2 linked regions of the Saccharobesus litoralis genome follow. The protein of the gene in region 1 interacts with the protein of each later gene in a pairwise test. Links are inferred from orthologs where the notes say so. Each region holds a gene or a part of one and is shown in the gene's direction. Other genes may lie near its edges.

Evidence for each region.
Region 2: the proteins of C2869_RS17385 (region 1) and C2869_RS03895 interact in binary tests that used the Escherichia coli proteins (3 or more experiments, as listed by UniProt). The link is inferred for Saccharobesus litoralis from one-to-one orthologs.

Annotation. Positions count from the first base shown.
Region 1 is NZ_CP026604.1:4,646,357-4,656,520, forward strand. What follows is about bases 3,881-7,255. They hold C2869_RS17385 (bifunctional acetate--CoA ligase family protein/GNAT family N-acetyltransferase), read left to right. Parts: upstream 3,881-4,250; coding sequence 4,251-7,055; downstream 7,056-7,255. Other genes in these bases: C2869_RS17380 (alkaline phosphatase), read left to right, coding at 3,881-4,203. In the rest of the region: C2869_RS17370 (sensor histidine kinase), read left to right, coding at 1-1,251; C2869_RS17375 (response regulator), read left to right, coding at 1,261-1,905; C2869_RS22700 (hypothetical protein), read right to left, coding at 2,504-2,641; more of C2869_RS17380, read left to right, coding at 2,899-3,880; C2869_RS17390 (DUF6491 family protein), read left to right, coding at 7,259-7,747; adk (adenylate kinase), read right to left, coding at 7,871-8,515; molecular chaperone HtpG, read right to left, coding at 8,685-10,164. UniProt on the Escherichia coli protein: Catalyzes the acetyl-CoA-dependent acetylation of lysine residues of a large number of target proteins. Acetylates RNase R in exponential phase cells and RNase II.
Region 2 is NZ_CP026604.1:1,053,166-1,062,695, forward strand. Bases 4,474-7,214 are described here. They hold C2869_RS03895 (DeoR/GlpR family DNA-binding transcription regulator), read left to right. Parts: upstream 4,474-5,312; coding sequence 5,313-6,116; downstream 6,117-7,214. Other genes in these bases: kduD (2-dehydro-3-deoxy-D-gluconate 5-dehydrogenase KduD), read right to left, coding at 4,474-4,754; C2869_RS03900 (FkbM family methyltransferase), read right to left, coding at 6,275-7,096. Also shown: C2869_RS03870 (NAD(P)(+) transhydrogenase (Re/Si-specific) subunit beta), read right to left, coding at 1-1,112; C2869_RS03875 (NAD(P) transhydrogenase subunit alpha), read right to left, coding at 1,133-1,408; C2869_RS03880 (NAD(P) transhydrogenase subunit alpha), read right to left, coding at 1,408-2,646; kduI (5-dehydro-4-deoxy-D-glucuronate isomerase), read right to left, coding at 3,106-3,936; more of kduD, read right to left, coding at 3,981-4,473; C2869_RS03905 (DUF2807 domain-containing protein), read left to right, coding at 7,343-8,293; C2869_RS03910 (GntR family transcriptional regulator), read left to right, coding at 8,286-8,681; C2869_RS03915 (ABC transporter ATP-binding protein), read left to right, coding at 8,674-9,530. UniProt on the Escherichia coli protein: Represses ulaG and the ulaABCDEF operon. Two ulaR binding sites have been identified in each promoter.

The DNA of each region.
Region 1 (10,164 bases):
TTAAACCGTCCTCGTGATATAAGCAGAATCGATTTTTGGCCTGCTAAGCCTAGGGGTAACATTATGTTGCCTGATTTTGGATTTCCGGAAAATATTCGCGTTGAAGTGGCCGACAATGCCGATTTTAAGCAAGCCAAGCTAATCAACCCTGATTCAAAAGGCGACAAATTTGGTACTTTGTTTACTGTCAGCTTAAAAGCCCAAACCTTACAATTTATTCGCATTACAATGGACCAATTGCAGCAGTTAAATGGTCAACGAATATTAGGATTAGGCGAAATCGCCGTATACGACGCCAAAGGCGAATTCGTTAGCAATAGTGAAATAGTTGCCAATGGTATCGCCTCGCCCTACCTGCAGCAATTAGACAGATTGTTAGACGGCTATAGTTGGGGACGACGCATTGTGGCAGAGCGTGATTGGATAATGGGCTTGGCTCAACGCCGCCCGCTAGATGAGCAACTTAAGTTAGTTAATAACGAGCTAACCTTGGCGCATGAGTATTGGGAATGGTTAGTTTCTCGCTTCATTATTGTCAGTATTGTTATTTCACTACTCATACTGGTTGGTGCATTTGTCTTACTACAACGTTCGCACCGCCAACATTTACTAGTTAAACAAGGTAATAGGATCAACCGCGATTTACATGATGAAGTTGGCAGCAGTTTAGGCAGTATCACCCTGTTAGCTGACGAGTTAGCCAGTGCTAAAGTCAGCCCCGAAATCGCAGACGATCTAAACGACTTATCCCTTATGGCGAGAGAGGCTAATGCCTCTTTAAGAGAAGTTGTGTGGAACGGAGACGATAAATCGATTTTATTAAGTTCATTATTATCTTCATTAACTAACCGAGCTGAGCGTATTTTACGTGGTGTCGCCATAACGGTAATACAGCCCGAACAAGTGCCGAATATTAAAGTCTCTTTGGCTGTAAAACGCCACTTAACGCTGTTTTTCAAAGAGGTTATTCACAACTGTGCGCGTCATGCTAATGCCAGTCACCTGACAATAAGCATCAATATTGATGCAACGACCTTGGCACTAGAGGTTAAAGATGATGGCTGTGGTTTTGAACCTCACCATGTAACCTCAGGCTGGGGATTAAATAACTTAGTCGCTAGAGCCGAAGAAATGCAAGCCAAGGTAGCGATCCAATCCGTTCCCCATCAGGGAACCTGTATTAGATTACAGATAGCACTCAGCCAGCTGTCGCAAGAACCTGAACACGGCTATCAGACGTCAAACGAGTAGAGGTTTTTTATGACACCAATTAACGTATGGATTGTAGAAGATGACGCGACTTATAGACGTACCTTAGAGCGCGTTTTAAGTCGCGCAGACGCTATAAATTCTTGCCGTGCTTTTCCATCCTGTATTGAATTTTTCACGACGTTAGATGACGAGCCTGCCACTCGACCGGACTTGATCCTGATGGATTTAGGTTTACCTAGAATGGGCGGGGTTGAAGGCATTAAAAAACTGAGCGAAATAGCACCCGACATTATCGTGGTTGTATTAACGGTATTTAGTGAAAAAGGCAAAGTACTAGAAGCGTTAGAAGCCGGTGCAGCTGGCTACTTGTTAAAATCGGCCAGTGGCCCTGAAATTGTCAAGGGCTTACAAGAAGTCATAAAAGGCGGCTCGGTGCTCAGCCCAGAAATAGCCAAAGTGGTACTCGATAATATTCAAAAGCCTGTGACTAGCGAAGATTATAAATTAGCCACGCGAGAAATAGAGGTATTAGAAAAATTATCCTTGGGGCAAAGTGTTAAAGAAATTTCCCGCAGTTTAGCCATTTCACAAAGTACGGTTTCAACTTATTTAGCCAGAATATACGCTAAGCTAGAAGTGCAGTCTCAATCTGGCGCGGTGGCTAAGGCGTTACGCAGTGGCATTATAAAGTAACTATAGTCTTCTCGCTCAGGCTTTATGGTTCATTGTCTGCACTTACTCTCGACTTTGCTTACATGGATGTAAGTCTGCCTCTTCTACACAAGTTTCAGAAGCGCTTTTTTCGGTCAATGAGGGTGAAGTTTTATCACCGAGGCTTAGGAAAATACACTCGTCATCCTCGCGCATGCGGGGATCCAGCGACTTTTGTTGGATAAACATAGTCTAGTTTAAGCAAAAGACACTGGGTTCCTGCCTGCATGGATGCAGGTACTTAGCGATAGCATGGATGCGATAGCTGTGCATACGCAGGAAAGACGGTACTTTTTTAACCACTAAATACTACCTACTAACCCGCATTTTTCTTCGACTTTAGGTTAACTTGAGATAATTAACATTTGTGTAGAAGAGACAGGGGTATAGGTACTTAGGTTTCGTCTGGAACTAGAAACCTGCCCCTAAAACCTGATCGCTTTGACTATAACACTTTTATAATTAATGGCATTCCCAACCACTACAACCTAAAGAACAATATTGCTGGCAATAAAAAACCCGCTATTAAGCGGGTTTTTTGTAGATCCATGATTCATAAATCTATTAATCTGTTAATCTGTTAAGCGTCTTTTTTTTCAACAATTGTTGGCTCTTCATTGAGCTCGGCTGTCGCAGTGTTAAAAAAAGCTGAAACAGCCATAACAACTACTGCAATAGCAACAACCGTTAAGTTTATACCCTGTGAGGCCTTATTCATGGGTCATTACCAACTTTTAGATTTTGTTATTGTTTTTATCAATTACACCACTTACCGGTAAATGACTGAAAGTTAATTACCAACATGCGATTGCACAATAATAGAGCGATTTTTAATCGATAACAAGCACAATATTTATAAATTGCAAAAAAATTAACGAGTTATCTTTCCTTGAATAAACTCGATATACTTTCGACTAAATAAAGGTGTAATAAGTTCACCATAAAATGAATTTTTTACGACAAAAAGGTAAGAAAATGTCAAAAAGTCGTAGGTTAATTTGCTTAATCGGCCTATTTCTATTAACCAGTTGTGGCAACATAAACTCTTCACATTCGGTTAATAAAGCACCAAAAAATATCATATTAATTATTGGTGACGGCATGGGGCCAACTCACATAAGTGCTTATCGTTACCTAACCGAACATAAGTCAGGTAGCACCCAAACGGTATTTGATAAATTCAAACTCGGCACAGCATCCACTTTTCCCGCCGACAATACCTTAGTTACCGATTCCGCAGCAGCGGCAACCGCTTTAGCGACAGGCATAAAAACTTACAATGGTGCCATTGCAGTAGACAAGCAACAGAACCATTTAACAACCTTATTTGAAATCGCTAAACAGCACAACAAACAAACTGGCTTAGCCGTTACCTCTGATATTGCGCATGCCACCCCCGCCAGTTTTTACTCGCATCAACAACGGCGCAAACAAAAAAATGAAATTGCCAATTGGCTAGTCGATAATCAAACCTCAAAACAACCTATCGTTGATGTGATTTTAGGTGGTGGTAAATTTTTTATGAAACGCAGCGACCGAGATTTGATCGCTGAATTACAAGCCAAAGGTTATAGCTATACAGATAACATGGCGCAATTAGCGCAATTAACCAAACCGGCATTAGGTATTTTTCATTCGATTGGCTTTCCCAGTGCACTAGATTCCGATACGCAGCGCTTAAGTCAAATGACAGATACCGCACTTAATTTACTCAAAAATAGCGAACAAGGGTTCGTATTGTTAGTTGAAGGTAGCCAAATTGACTGGTGTGGTCATCAAAACGATATTGCCTGTCTACTGGCTGAAATGGCAGATTTTGCCAATGCAATCGATACGGCGTATCAATTTGCCAGTCAACGCGACGATACGCTCATTGTCATTACAGCGGATCATGAAACCGGCGGTTTAGCATTGGCTTCACAAGGAAAATACCTTTGGAAAGTCGATGAGGTGGCTAAAATTAGCATGACAACAAAAACGATGGCCGCAAAAGTGAAACAAGGAAACGATTTAGCCACGCTATTATCTCAGCACACCCCTTTTACCTATAGCGAACAAGAAATAGCTCAAGCGCAAAGCTACTCCCATTTGGCAACCGAACCCTTTGCTTTACACATTACTAAATTGATCAACAAAAAGTCCAATACGGGTTTTTCAACCACAGGCCACAGCGCAACCGATGTGCAAGTGTTCAGTTACGGTACTGGCTCTGAGCATTTTACAGGATTTATGGATAACACAGATATTGCTAAAAAGTTGATCCAGTTCGTTAAGCAGTAAACGAAAATAGCATAGGGTAAGGGGCATGTTAGCGTCAGGAGCGCACTATGTGGTTTCGTACCCTACTTTCAGCCAAATCGATTGCCGTTATCGGTGCATCTAATGATCCGCAACATAGCGGCTATCATGTTTTATATAATATTAGAGAATACGGCTTTAAAGGTGTGGTTTATCCCATTAACCCCAACTTCAAAGTTGTTCAAACCATGGCTTGCTTTGCTAATTTATCAAACTTACCAAGCTCGCCTGACATCGCCATTATCTGCAACGACCATCAAGCACAAGAACAGCAAAACCTAAATACCACCTTAACCCAACTCGACAAGATGGCCTGTTCTCTTGCCATAATCACTCATAATCCCCCGCATGATATTAGCCCAAATGTCAGCCCTAATAACAGCTCCAATGTCAGTAATGAGTTCAAGGTTACACCTAAGTTAAGTGCTAATAGCAAATCTGCAAAAGGCTTTCAAAATCTTAGAATACTCGGTCCTTGTAGTACAGGTTGGTTAGCGCCATGGCAACGTCTCAATCTTGGTTTCGCGCCAAACTCAATTAAAGTTGGTAATATTGCGGTGATCAGTCAATCTAACTCCATTTCGAGTGGCTTATTAGATTGGGCAGTCAATCGGCAGATCGGTTTCTCCCATTTTATCAATTTAGGGCAAAGCTGTGATTTAAGCCTAAGTGAAGTGCTAGCGCATTTAAGTCAAGATAGTAAAACCCAAACCATTCTGCTGTGTTTACGTTCAATTGACAATGGCCGCAAATTTATGTCGGCTGCTCGTACTGCTGCATTTGCTAAACCCGTGTTAGTGCTAAAAACACGCGCAATGCAAGCTCAACCAATCTCCTATAACACGATACACAATGTCCACCCTGATAATTCAAATGTTGATCCATTAGCCTTTGACGCAGCAGTGAAACGCGCAGGCATGCTGTCGTTTAATAACTTACAAGCGTTATTAACTTACGCAGAAAGACTTGCTCATGGTAAGCGCCCATCACTTCAAGCACATGGTCAACAACACAATAAGCCATTACTCATCATTAGCAACGGCTGGGGTGTTGCCGAACTAGCGATGACGGCGCTGAATCAACAACACCCACAATATGAAAAATCAGGCTTAGCCGATTTAAATAGCCCTTTAACTCAATCATTGGCCAATCACCCCAGCATACGCTTAGCCTCTAATCCAATTATATTAAAGGCCGCTACACAACCCAAAGACTATATATCTCTGCTCAAAGAAATACATAGCTTGCAACCTCAAGCGACAGTGTTACTGATCCACAGTCCTCAATACCAAGTTAACAACCAAGTATTAGCCCAAGCCGTAGCCGATTGGTTTGTATCTAGCAAAGGCAAAGCAAACTTAATGGTGAACTGGCTAGGTGAAACCTCTAATTTGGCTTGTCGAACGATTTTTGCGAATGCCAATATTAGCGCCTTTCGTACGCCTGAAAATGCTGTTAGCGCTTTTATGCAAATGCAAAGCTATATTGAAAACCAAGTCATGTTGCAACAGACACCAGAAGCGATACCAACAGATATTCAATATGAGCCAAACAAAGCTGAAAAAATACTCACGCAAGCTTGGCAACAAAATAAAACGAATAACGCTTTAAACCCTTTGGATTGCTCAGCCATGCTGGCTTGTTACGGAATGCAATCCGTTCCTTGTTTATTCGCAGACACCATTATCAACGCGGCTGATAAAGCCGAAGCTCTGGGCTACCCTGTCGCGTTAAAAGTGAATAATCCACAAAGTATGCCCTATAAAGCGCAATACGGCGGTGTACAACTCGATTTACAAAACGCAATGCAAGTGATAAATGCTGGCGAAAAGATGATGCAACAATTACAAGCCCACCCAACAAAAAACACCACAGAACATGGCTTTATTGTGCAAAAAATGTTGAACCGCGTAAGCAGTCATGAAATTCGCATCTTAGTTAAACGCGATAACACATTGGGTAGTGTAATTTATCTAGGACAAGGAGCATACGAATGGCAACTGCACCGAGATGCAATAGCCGCTTTGCCACCTTTAAATAGCGCCCTAGCCCATAACTTTATTAACCAAGCGTTTGAGCAAGGTAAGCTACGTGATCACCACAGCGTTTATCCTATAGATAGGCACAGTTTAGCTTTGTTTTTATGTCAGTTGAGTCAATTTATTATTGACCAACCTTCAATCACTACACTAGATATAAACCCTCTAGTCGCGGACAAATCCGCCATGTTAGTGCTCGACGTAAATATACAAATCAACGAACCGAAACTCGATAATCAGCAACACGCACATTTAGCGATACAACCTTACCCTAGCCAATGGCAAAGGAAAATTAAACTACCCAATCAGCAAGACATTATTATCCGGCCGATTAGAGCCGAAGATGAGCCGGCTCATCGCATTTTCGATCAACACATGAGCAACGAGGATAGGTATAAACGTTACTTTGGCAATATCCCTAAACTGGATCATTTTGCTTTAGCACGCTTGACGCAACTCGACTATGACCAAGAAATAGCCTTTATTGCGACTACCAATACACCCGCTAATCCAACAACGTTAGGTGTAGTACGCGCGCAATTTGCCAATGACAATGCCACAAATAAATCAATGGCTGAATTTGCCATTGTCATTCAGCAGAACTTTCAAGGCCTTGGATTAAGCAAATCTTTAATGCAACTATTGATTGATTATTGCCAATCTAAACAGATCAAAACACTAAAAGGCGTCACCATGTTAGACAACCATCAGATGGCAGGATTAGCAAAATCAATGGGCTTTACTGTAACCAGAGACTTCGACGCTGGCGAAATCTCTATGGTCCTGATGCTTTAACGTTAGCGAGTTGAGCGAGCAAGCTTTAGACATAACTTGTGTTAGCCGAAATCAATTCGGCCCACAATGGATACTTTTTTTAATCAGCTAAATAAGCTAACAATACGTAACAATTTGTAAATTCACCGCATTGCATTGTGCAATTTTTTGCTAGGCCAGTTACACTTCAATTATACGCTTTAAAAATACAGTGAATGCTTATCATGAAACGCTCTAACCTAATGATTGTCGCCATTGCGGCCGCCAGCTTAGCCGGCTGTGAATTAACCGATGAAAATACGGTTTCTATTCCTGATTTAAGTGCTACGTTGGCCAATCAAACCGGACAAGACGGCAGGGCTTGTGTCGATAAAGGCGATATTCGCGGCTTTGGTGCGCTTAACGACAGGGCTTTATTTGTCGATACGATGGGCGATGGTTATTTTGTCATGACCACATTATGGAGTTGTTATTCGTTAGATACCGCATTTCAAGTAGGCTTTGATTCACGCAGCTATCAAATATGTGGCGGGCGCTCGGATAAAATACTGACTAGTGATGAAAAATGTTTGGTCAAGCAAGTATTCAAATTTGATGATCGCAAAGCAGCCCACCAAGCCGTAGATAAAGCAGAGCTAGAGCGCGAGCAACTTAAAAAAGCGGCTGAGCAAAAACAAACAAATAAGCCAGAACACACTAACCAGTCTGCGTAAGTTAAATCGTTTAAAAAACGTAAAGGAAAGGTTTAAGCAGGATCAAAAACGGCTCGCCTAGCGAGCCGTTTTAAATTTTTTAATTGGTCTATTAATTTGCCAAAGTCAAAATGACTGGAAAAATTAACCTAACAATTCAGCTAATTTAGCGCTAACTTGCTCAACCGGCTGAGTACCGTCTAATTTAAAGTACTTAGTTTGGCCTTTTTCAGCCATAGCTGAATAGTAGTTGATTAACGGCGCTGTTTGCTCGTGATAAACACCTAAACGCTTACGCACAGTTTCAGGTTTATCATCTTCACGCGTGACTAAGTCTTCACCTGTTTCATCATCTTTACCTTCCACTTTTGGCGGATTGTAAACAACGTGATAAACACGTCCAGATGCAGGATGTTGACGACGGCCACTCATACGCTCAACAATCACTTCATCAGCAACATCGAATTCTAATACAGCGTCAATGTCGACACCGTTTTCGACCATAGCATCAGCTTGTGGGATGGTGCGTGGAAAACCATCAAGTAAAAAACCTTTTGCACAATCGTCTTGGGCAATACGCTCTTTAACTAAACCTATGATGATATCATCAGAAACCAAGTTACCCGCATCGATAACTTGTTTTGCGGCTAAACCTAACTCGGTTCCCGCTTTAATGGCAGCTCGTAGCATATCACCAGTAGAGATCTGTGGAATGCCATACTTTTGCATTAAGAATTGAGCCTGAGTACCTTTACCCGCACCCGGCGCGCCTAATAATATAATGCGCATAATCGCCTCTTGTATCATGAATTTAAACTGCCGCCAATTTACACGTTAGATAACTAAGATACAAGGACAAGAGCTCGCTGAATGGCTGCAAGACAAACTAATTTGCCATATAAAAGCAAAAAAGGAGCCGATTAGGCTCCTTTTCAAATAATTGTTGGCAGTTGAGCGTTTAAGCTGTGACTTTTAACAATAATTTATTTAAGCGTGATACAAAGCTCGCTGGATCTTCCAAGCTACCTTTTTCTGCCAATGTTGCTTGTAAAAACAACACGTCAACCCACTCTTTAAACGCTTCTTCGTCTGCTTCATCAGCCACTCGCTTAACTAATGCATGCTCAGGGTTAACTTCAAAAATGTACTTAGTTTCAGGCGCAGCTTGACCTGCCGCTTCTAACAACTTAGCCATTTGCGTATTCATGTCGTTTTCGTCAGTAGTAATAACCGCTGGCGATTCCGTTAAGCGATGAGAAACTTTAACGTCTTTAACTTTGTCACCTAACGCCGTTTTAGCACGCTCTACAAAGCTAGAAAATTCTTTTTCCGTTTCTTCTTGCTCTTTCTTCGTTTCTTCATCATCTAAGTCAGATAAATCAACATTGGCTTTAGCAACAGACTGGAATTGCTTTTCGCTATACTCAGTTAGATGCGACATCAACCACTCATCAATGCGATCTGACATCAATAAGACTTCAATGCCCTTCTTACGGAAGATCTCTAAATGCGGGCTGTTTTTCGCCGCATCAAAGCTATCAGCCGTAATATAGTAAATCTTATCTTGGCCTTCTTTCATACGCTCAATGTAAGCGTCTAAGCCAACCGATTGCTCAGCAGTATCGTTGTGCGTTGAAGCAAAACGGAATAACTTGGCGATCTTTTCTTTATTCGCAAAGTCTTCAGCTGGACCTTCTTTTAATACGTTACCAAACTCTTTCCAGAAGGTTGCATACTCTTGTGCTTTTTCTTCGTTCTTAGCCATACGGTCTAATAACGATAAGATCTTCTTAGTATTACCCGAGCGAATGCTTTGCGTGATCTTATTATCTTGTAAAATTTCACGCGAAACATTTAATGGTAAATCATTAGAATCAACTAAACCTTTTACAAAACGTAAGTAACTTGGTAAGAATTTTTCAGCGTCATCCATAATGAAAACGCGCTGAACGTACAATTTAATACCATTCTTAGTATCACGGTCCCACATGTTAAATGGCGCACGCTTAGGAATATACAACAAGCTCGTATATTCAGTTTTACCTTCAACTTTGCTATGGCTCCAAGTTAATGGATCATCAAAGTCGTGGGCAACTGTCTTATAAAACTCTTTGTATTCGTCTTCACTAATATCTGCTTTTTCGCATGTCCAAAGTGCCGTGCCTTTGTTGATAGCTTCCCACTTAGCTGGCTCTGCTGGCGAGCTTTCATTACCCTCTTCGTCAGTTACCGCTGGCACTTCTTCTTTGAACATTTGCACAGGAATGTTGATGTGATCAGAATAACGCGTGATAGTACTACGCACTTTCCAATCATCTAAAAACTCATCTTCGTCTTCACGTAAGTGTAAAATAATTTCCGTACCGCGCTGTGGTACTTCAATATCAGCAATGGTGAAATCGCCTTCGCCTTTTGATGTCCATTCAACACCTTGGCTA
Region 2 (9,530 bases), 3.6 Mb from region 1 along the record:
ATACGCGGGTTAACTTCATCCATTTCAAATAATTGCTCGTAAGACACATCCGCTTCCGCTAACAACACATTCATATGGCCAGGCATACGCCCAGCGACTGGGTGAATGGCGTAAGAAACCTCTGCGCCATTGTCTTCCAGAAGCTCTTGCAGTTCCTTCATTGTATGTTGAGCTTGCGCAACTGCCATACCATAGCCAGGAATAACCAATACCGATTGCGCCGCTTCTAACACATAAAATGCATCTTCTGCTGAAAGCGCTTTGATCTCGCCTTCAATTTTCATATCACTGCTAACAACAGCCTGAAAACCTGAGGTTAAAACATTAACCAATGAGCGGTTCATGGCTTTACACATAATATTGGTCAAAATAATACCGCTGGCACCTACCAAAGCACCGGCAACTATCAGTAAGTTATTTTGTAAAGCAAAACCCGCTGCACATGCAGCTAACCCTGAATAACTATTAAGCAATGAAATAACTACAGGCATATCAGCACCGCCAATTGGCAATACCACCATAATACCCATTACCAAAGCTAAGCCGATGGCTAGATAGTGCCAAGTTGTGATTTCGGGTTGGGTTACAACCAAGTAGCCAGACGTGACAATTGCAGCAATTAACAAAACATTAGCGACGACTTGGCCTTTAAACACTATCGGCCGTCCTATCATGCGTTCGCTAAGCTTGGCCCAAGCAATGACACTGCCTGAAAACGTAACTGCACCAATCAATAAGGCAAGGAAACTGACAATCAATACAAATGTCGAAAGTTGAACTTCGCCAACAATGGCAGCGTAAGCAACGGCTAAACTCGATAAGCCACCTACACCGTTAAATAAAGAAACCAATTCAGGCATTGACGTCATTTCAACTTTCTTGGCGGCAAACACACCAATAGCTGAGCCAATCAATACACTAAGCAAAATGATTTCAAACGAAATAATCTGCTTGTCTAATAAAGTCACCACCACAGCAAAAAACATGGCGAGTGCCGACAACAAATTACCTTTGCGCGCAGTAGACGGATGGCTTAACAATTTTAAACCGAAGATAAATAAAGTCGCCGAAACAACGTAAACTGCATTAATTAGTAATGAAAAATCACTCATACTTTTAACCCTATTAACCTCTAGCGACTTTTAAACATGGCTAACATACGATCAGTCACTAAATAGCCACCAACCACATTAATTGTTGCAAACAAAACCGAAGCTGCACCCAACCAAGTAGACCATTGGCTTTGCTCACCACCAGCTAAACTCAGGGCACCAATAACTGTGATCCCTGAGATCGCATTAGCACCCGACATTAAAGGTGTGTGCAACGTAGCAGGCACTTTACGGATTAATTCAAAGCCAACAAAAATGGCCAACATTAAAATAAATAACAAATAGATAGCGGTCATTATGCGGTCTCCAAGGTTTTTTCGGCTTCTACATTAGATGAGCTTACTTTTTGCTCGGCTGGGTGTTGCGCCTTCTCTTGAGCTAGGTCTTGCTCTGGATCTTCACTTCTATGGATCTCTTTGATGGTGGCATTACTAATACTGCCCGCATGAGTGATCACCGCGCTTTGCTGAATTTCATCATTGAGATCAACAACAAAGACGTTGTCATCTTTGTTCCAAAATTCGCTAACTAAATTAAATAAGTTATTGGCATACATTTGTGAGGCGTTTAATGCCACTTCACTTGCCCAGTTACCCGTGCCAACAATGGTGACACCATTAACAACTGTCGTGTCGCCAGCGACCGAGCCTTCAACATTACCACCGTTTTCAGCCGCCATATCAACGATCACTGAGCCCGGTTTCATCACGCCAATGGTTTGCTTAGTAATTAATACCGGAGGTTTACGGCCAAAGAGTTGTGCCGTGGTGATCACTATATCTGACTCAGCTATGCATTTTTCCTGAGCAGCTTGCTGGATCGCCATCTGCTCTGGCGTTAACGCTTGGGCATAACCTTGCGCTGTTTGGCCGGTATCACCCAAATCGATTTCTAAAAATTTTGCGCCTAACGATTGCACTTGCTCAGCCACAACGCTTCTTGTATCAAATGCAGTAACAGCAGCGCCTAATCGTTTTGCAGTGGCAATAGCTTGTAAACCAGCAACACCCGCGCCGATCACAAAAACCTTACACGGTTTAATGGTGCCAGCTGCAGTCATCATCATAGGAAAAATGCTATGTAATTGATTCATGGCTTTAGCCACCATGACATAACCAGCTAAACTGGCTTGCGAACTTAGCGCATCCATTTTTTGACAGCGGGTAGAACGCGGGATCATTTCCATGCTCAGACTCGTCACCTGTTTTTCGCATAATTGCTTAACGTAATCGCCACCATTGAATGGATCTAAAAAGCTAATAACCACTTTGTTTGTTAATAGGGCTAAGTCTTGTTCAGGTAATTTGTGCACTGACAAGACGACATCTGCTTTCCCTAGCAATTTTTTACGATCCTTAACCACTGTTGCACCAGCCTCGATATATTGCTCATCATTTATATAAAGATGAGCACCAAGGCCAGTCTCAATTTGCACGCTAGCACCAAGCAAAACATAAGCTTTGATATTGCTTGGCAATAATGCACAGCGTTTTTCACCTGCAACTGTTTCTTTGGGAAACGCGATGATTGGCATAACAACTCCTAAATTTAGGGTGTAAAAAGCCTAGGCTTCAAAACGATGCCTAAACTAATAAAAACAGGTTGAGAATTAACTGGCTTGGGTAAACCAGTTAATGGCTACATTTATTTAGTACTTGTTCCAGAAAGAGATGATCGGCTCAATTTATTCGCTCGATGTACAGGGTTTGCTAACAACCGTGATGTTTTTAGCCACCCTAAGATTAAATGAAAAACTTCAGGCTGAGCTCGTCGAAGTCTCGTTACTTTCTAATTTACCGACACTTCGACTGCTTCGCGCTCAGTGTGAAAGAGTTCACTAACCCAACACATGTATCATGATCACCAAGGCTTTCAACTAATCAAAACTAAAATGAAAACAGTACTCGTCGCAAAACATAAACCTAGATATTTGGAAGTTATCCAGGCTTGCTAGGGGGGAATTGGCTTTGCGACTGTATTTTAAAAATACGAACTACTTAAGGTCAGCAACCGTGATGTGGTCCATATCGTCAAACTCTTGGTTTTCACCACCCATAGCCCAAACAAAAGTGTAGTTGGTAGTACCTACACCACTATGAATAGACCAGCTAGGTGAAGCAATAGCGACACCAGGCTCTAACGGCAGTGGACGAACCTCGCTTGGCTCACCCATTAAGTGAAAAACTCTTTCCTCTTCAGGTAAATCGAAATACATGTAAATTTCGGTACGACGGAAATGAGTATGCGGCGGCTTAGTATTCCAAACGCTGCCTGGCTTTAATTCCGTCATGCCCATCACTAATTGGCAGCTATCAACAATACCAGGACGGATAGATTGGAAAATAGTACGCTCGTTTGATGTTTCTTGCGCGCCTAATTCAATGCGCTTGGCATCGCTTTTGGGGACGTGTACCGTTTTGGTTACACGGTGCGCGGGATAGGAAACAAGATAAAACTTAGCTGGGTTTGCAGGATCTTCAGAGGTGAACTGCACTTCTTTGCTTTCTTTGGCAATATATAAGCTGTCTTTGTTAGCCATAGCATACGTTTCGCCATCGACAGTAATTGTGCCATTACCACCAATATTGATAACACCGGCTTCACGGCGTTGACAAAAATAATCAGCGGCTAACTCTTTGTGAGTGGGTAAATCAATAGCTTGTGTTGTCGGCGTGATCCCGGCGATCACACCACGATCAACATCGGTGTAAGTTAATTTAATCTCACCATCAACAAATAACTGCTGAGTCACGAAAGCTTCACGTAACTCACCATTACGCATGTCTTTGTAACTTCTGATATCTGCAGAGAACATGAAGTCCATAAGAATTCCTCAATAAAATTAATAATTAAAAGTGACGCGCTCGATTAGCGCGCCATCCAGCCACCGTCAACAAGCATGACGTGACCATTCATATAATTAGAAGCTGGGCTTGATAAGAATACGGTTGCACCGGCTAAATCTTCCGGCTTACCCCATTCTCCTGCTGGGATCCGAGCACTAATGCTGGCGTAGCGCTCAGCATCGTTGCGTAAATTCTCAGTGTTGTCGGTTGCAAAGTAACCTGGCGCAATTGCATTAACTTGAATACCAGAACTCGCCCACTCATTAGCAAGGGCTTTGGTTATTTGCGCGACACCACCTTTACTAGCGGCATAAGCAGGAACCGTAATACCACCAGAAAAGCTCAGCAATGATGCGATATTAATAATTTTGCCTGAGCCTTGTTTAAGCATATGTTTGCCAGCTTCACGACAGAATTTGAAAACCCCGTTCAAATTGACATTGATAACATCGTTCCAATCTTCATCAGAAAACTCATGTGCAGGCGCTCGTTTAATCGTGCCCGCATTATTAACAAGAATATCAATCCGCCCGAACTTCTCGATTGTGGCAGCAATAACCGCTTTAATTTGCTCACCATCACTTTGATCACAACCCAAGGCTAAATAATCAATGCCCTTTTCTTGTAATAAGCTAACGGTTTTCGTTACGCTTTCAGGTTTTGAACCGACTGCGACTATAGTTGCACCGGCTTCGCCTAACGCTATTGCCATAGCCTGACCAAGACCACGACTTGCACCTGTGACTATGGCGACTTTACCGTTTAAGCCAAACTGTTTAATCAAATACTCTTGCATTCATTGCCTCACTTACTTTAATGGCCCAAGGCTCAAAATTACGCAGTTTAATAATGCGGTCGTTCAAACGGTGCCAAACCATGTTAAAGACAAACTTATTTACTCAATAAGCCTTACTTATTTTCAAAAAATGGGAATTCATTGCCATGACTCTGATGAAAAACTGCAAGTTAAATTAAAAAATTAACCGCAACTAATCTGAAAGACTCATCACACTAGACCTCATTTTGAATATACTGGATCCTAATATGACACATAATGATTGTAAATGATTATTTAATTATCGAATTGATTATTTTAATAACAAATCGTTAACTTATTAATTTACATTGATTTAACGCAATGTATTAATAATTAAGCCTGTTACACTCTGCACCAGTATCAATAAAATGAAATATTATTAATCACTTGTGAATACAAATGACAAAATATGAAAATAAAACTATCATAATTTGTCATACAGTGATAAGATATATGTTGTTTGTATATGAATAAAATTGCCGATAGAATATGACTAAAGTTGAATTGAAAAGTTTGAAAACTGGTAAGGATTTACCAATGCTAGAAAAACATAGACAACAATTAATTAAAGACATACTCGATCAGCAGCAGTTTGCGAGCGTTAAAGATTTAACTGAAAAACTTAACGCATCGGAAGCAACTATCCGCCGTGATATTACGAAAATGAGTAAGCGCGGCGAGATAAATAAAATTCGTGGCGGCGCAGAATCAATGAATACCGAGCCACGTAAAAAACATATCTCTAGTACATCGTTTATGGTCGATGTGGAACAACGCGTTGATACTAAACGTCTAATCGCCAAGCGTGCAGCTGAGCTTTGTAAAGACGGTGATTCAGTTATTATTAACGGTGGTAGTTCAACCTACATGATGGGTGAATACTTGTCGTCTGTACAAATGAATATTTTGACCAACTCATTTGTACTAGCAAACTACTTAACTGAACACACAGATAACCAAGTGACTTTGCCAGGTGGTGAAATTTACCGTGAGCAAGGCATTATTCTTAGCTCGTACGAAAAAGACAGCACGGAAAATTACTTTGGCTCTATGATGTTTATGGGTACACCAGGTATTGGTAAATTCGGCGTCATGGAAAGCGACCCTCTACTTATCCGCTCTGAACAAAAGCTTTATAAACAAGCTGAAAAGCTAGTGATATTGGCTGACAGCACCAAGCTTGGTAAGCGCAGTAACTTTATTTTCTGTCCGTTAAAAGATGTAGATATTTTAATTACTGACTCAGGCGCATCTGACGAGTTAATTCAATATTTTGAAAGCAATGGCATTGAAGTGATTGTTGTTGAAAAAGCTGAAGAAGAAGCTAACGTTACCGCCTAACTCTCATTCAGTCAGTTTATCGCCCAAGCGTAAACTGACTGATTAACTCCCTGACTATCCAGCAAATTCAATTACCCGTTCGACTGTATATTTCCCTGTTACACTCACAATACAAAGCCAGCTATTAGATTTAGGCTTAAATTAGCGGGCTTTAGCAATTATCCGTTTCCTTCTTGCACCCATTCAAACGATACTATTTTATTAATAGGATCTTGGCTATGTACCGCCAGCAGGTTTATACCAACACTGTAGTAACGGTAGCCGAAGGTTTGTAATAATTCGATAATCTTATCGCGGTCTGATTTACAGGCTTCAATATGTAAAACGGGTTGGCAACGATCAATTGTTTTTTTAGCGCCATTGAGTACATCCATTTCCATGCCCTCAACGTCGATTTTAATTAAATCGACCCGTTGCGCGGATAAAGAATCAATGGAGATCAAGGACACTGGTTTACAGTCTTGTTGTTGATAAGACACGCTTTGACCAATATCTTCACCATCTGGCCTTGGTTTTATTTCTAAACTGCCAAAACTAGCGGGTTGTAAATAGTCCAGTTGTGGAACCAATATGGTTCCAACTTGCTCACCCACCGCCGCGTGATTAACACTGGCATTAAAGCAATTATTCAAGGCTATATTGCCCGCTAACGCATAAAAAGTTCGCTCTTGTGCTTCAAACGCAACCACTTCGCCCCAGCCATGCATCAACTTTGCCCATTCCACAGTATGCACACCTATATTAGCGCCGCAATCAATGGCGATAACCCCATCTCCATGAGCATCGCGCCGTGCTTGTAATAACACGCTAATAGCGTCAACCTCGTTTGGATCAAAACAGGAATTGATCATTAATTGATGGCCTACGCCATAAGCCATGTTGTCATCTGTGACACAGTAATCATGACGATTAACAATCAAGCTACCGTGGTGCGTAGCAGTGAGTACAAAAGCGATCGGGCGGGTATTACGAGTATTCATTTGGTGTTAACTGTCCATATTATTTGCCATTACACGCATAAGGCTAGCACACCCAATACGCAGCGCAACCGCACACTAAGTTTTACAAACGAAAAATATTCAACACCTAACAAACTGAAATAAATAAACTTTTTTATTTCCTTAATAATACAGATTAAAAAAACAGCAAAATAACTTGCCGGATAAAATATTCAAAGATATAGTGTTATACATATGTATAACACTATATCTAAAAAGGATGTCAAAATGAAAGCTTGGAAAGTCTGTTGGGTATTGCTAGCAGCTCTATTGATCAATACCAATACACTGGCAGAAAGTGCTCTGTATAAATCAATCCCGCTGCAGGGTATCACTATCTTGGAGGCGGATGGGAATTTGCATGTTGAAGTGATTTACAGCCATGAAGAACGCGCCGAGGTATTTTTGCGTAAAAATGCAATTAACTCAGTCATTATAAGTAAGGAGCCACTATCACTCGAAACTGACGAGCAAGAGGCCACTTTTCGTTTACGTGTTAGAGAGCAGCCTGCATTGCAAAACCCCAAAGACGAAGAGTCCGCACTGGCTATCGTTAAGCTTTACACGTCTATAATTAGCTTTATCGCTGCTAGCGAATTGCAACAATTAGTCGTATCAAATCAGACTGAATCGACCGACAAATGGCTAAGAATTCGTTTAAGTGGTGACAGTAAAGCGCAAGTTAATGGCCACTTTGTGCGATTAACCTTAGACATCAATGAAACCTCTGATGCTCAATTAATGGATAGTAAGACCAAGAAGTTAGTGGTACGCCAGCGCGACCAAAGCCGCTTGAATGTGGCCGACAGTCAATTTAATGAGATAGATATGAATGGCCGCCATACTTCGCTATTTACCGCCAACAGTATCACAGCTGAGCAGCTTAAAGTGACGATGAATCAGAGTGCGCGTATCACATTTGACCAAGACAGCTTAGTTGAGATCGTTGATGTGGAGGCACGTAATCAAAGCCAAATTCATCTGCTTGCGGCACAAACACGTTCAACCAAAGTCAATGTAAAAAATCAGGCTGAGGTACATTTAGGCAATGCCAATCACTTGCATGGTTCGGCGCGACACCAATCTCTTGTCACATACAGAGACACGGATGAATCGCAATTAAATGTAAAAATACGCAACAACGCCAAGCTCAAACGTCAGGAGTTGAGTCATGAATAATGTTTGGCATGACGACCAGCCTATTTATAAGCAATTAGTGGCTAAGCTGAAAACAGCCATTTTAAACAACAATTATCCTGAAGAGTCGGCGCTACCCTCGGTAAGGGCAATTTCAGCAGAACTACAGATCAATCATATTACCGTATCAAAAGCCTATCACGAATTGTTGGATGAAGGCTTAATTGAGAAAAGAAGAGGATTAGGCATGTTTGTTAAAACTGGCGCGATCAACGCATTGTTACTAGCCGAAAAAGCCAAATTTTTATCGGAAGATTTGCCGCATTTTATCGAGAAAATGCAGCAGTTGAATATCGAACAACAAGATGTCATCGACCGCATCCAGCAACTTATGATGAGTACATCGACAAAGGATCTGAACAATGACTAATATCATTCAAGCCAGCAATCTCAACAAACACTATGGTAAAAAACAAGTATTAAGCAATATTAATTTGTCAGTTAATGCCGGTGAAATTGTCGGTGTAGTCGGCAGCAATGGTGCTGGCAAAAGTACCTTGCTTAAAAGCTTACTAGGCTTAACCCGTGTAGACGGCGATCTGACGGTTTGCAAATTAGATCCGCATGCCTCACAACACAAATTAATGGAAAAAGTTAGCTTTATTGCCGACACCGCCACCTTACCCAAATGGATAAATGCTCAGCAGTTATTTGACTACTGTGCTCAGGTTCATCCGAGTTTTCGCCGTGATTTGGCTGAGGCGTTTTTGTCTAAAACCAATATCAAACCCGAACTGCCAGTGAAAAAAATGTCAAAAGGCATGATCACTCAATTGCACTTAGCCATGGTGTTAGCTATTGAGTCTGAACTACTGGTTTTAGACGAACCGACACTTGGTCTTGACGTACTAAGACGTAAAGCCTTTTACAATAATTTGCTCGAAGACTATTTTGACGATAACAATACGATTGTCATCACCAGCCATCAAATAGAAGAAATTGAGCACATTCTGACCCGAGTGGTGTTTATCGATGATGGCAAAATCGCCTTAGATATCAATATTGATGAACTCGAAAATACGTTTTTCCAAGTGACCATTAAACCCGAACAACAGCAGCAAGCCGAGTTGTTAAAGCCAATTTATTGTAGCAACACCATTGAAGGTCGCTCGTATATTTTCCAAAACGCTAATCAGCAAGAGTTACAATGTTTTGGCACCTTAAAAACCCCTAGCCTAACTGACATTTTGGTCGCACTCATGAGCAACAAAACAACGGA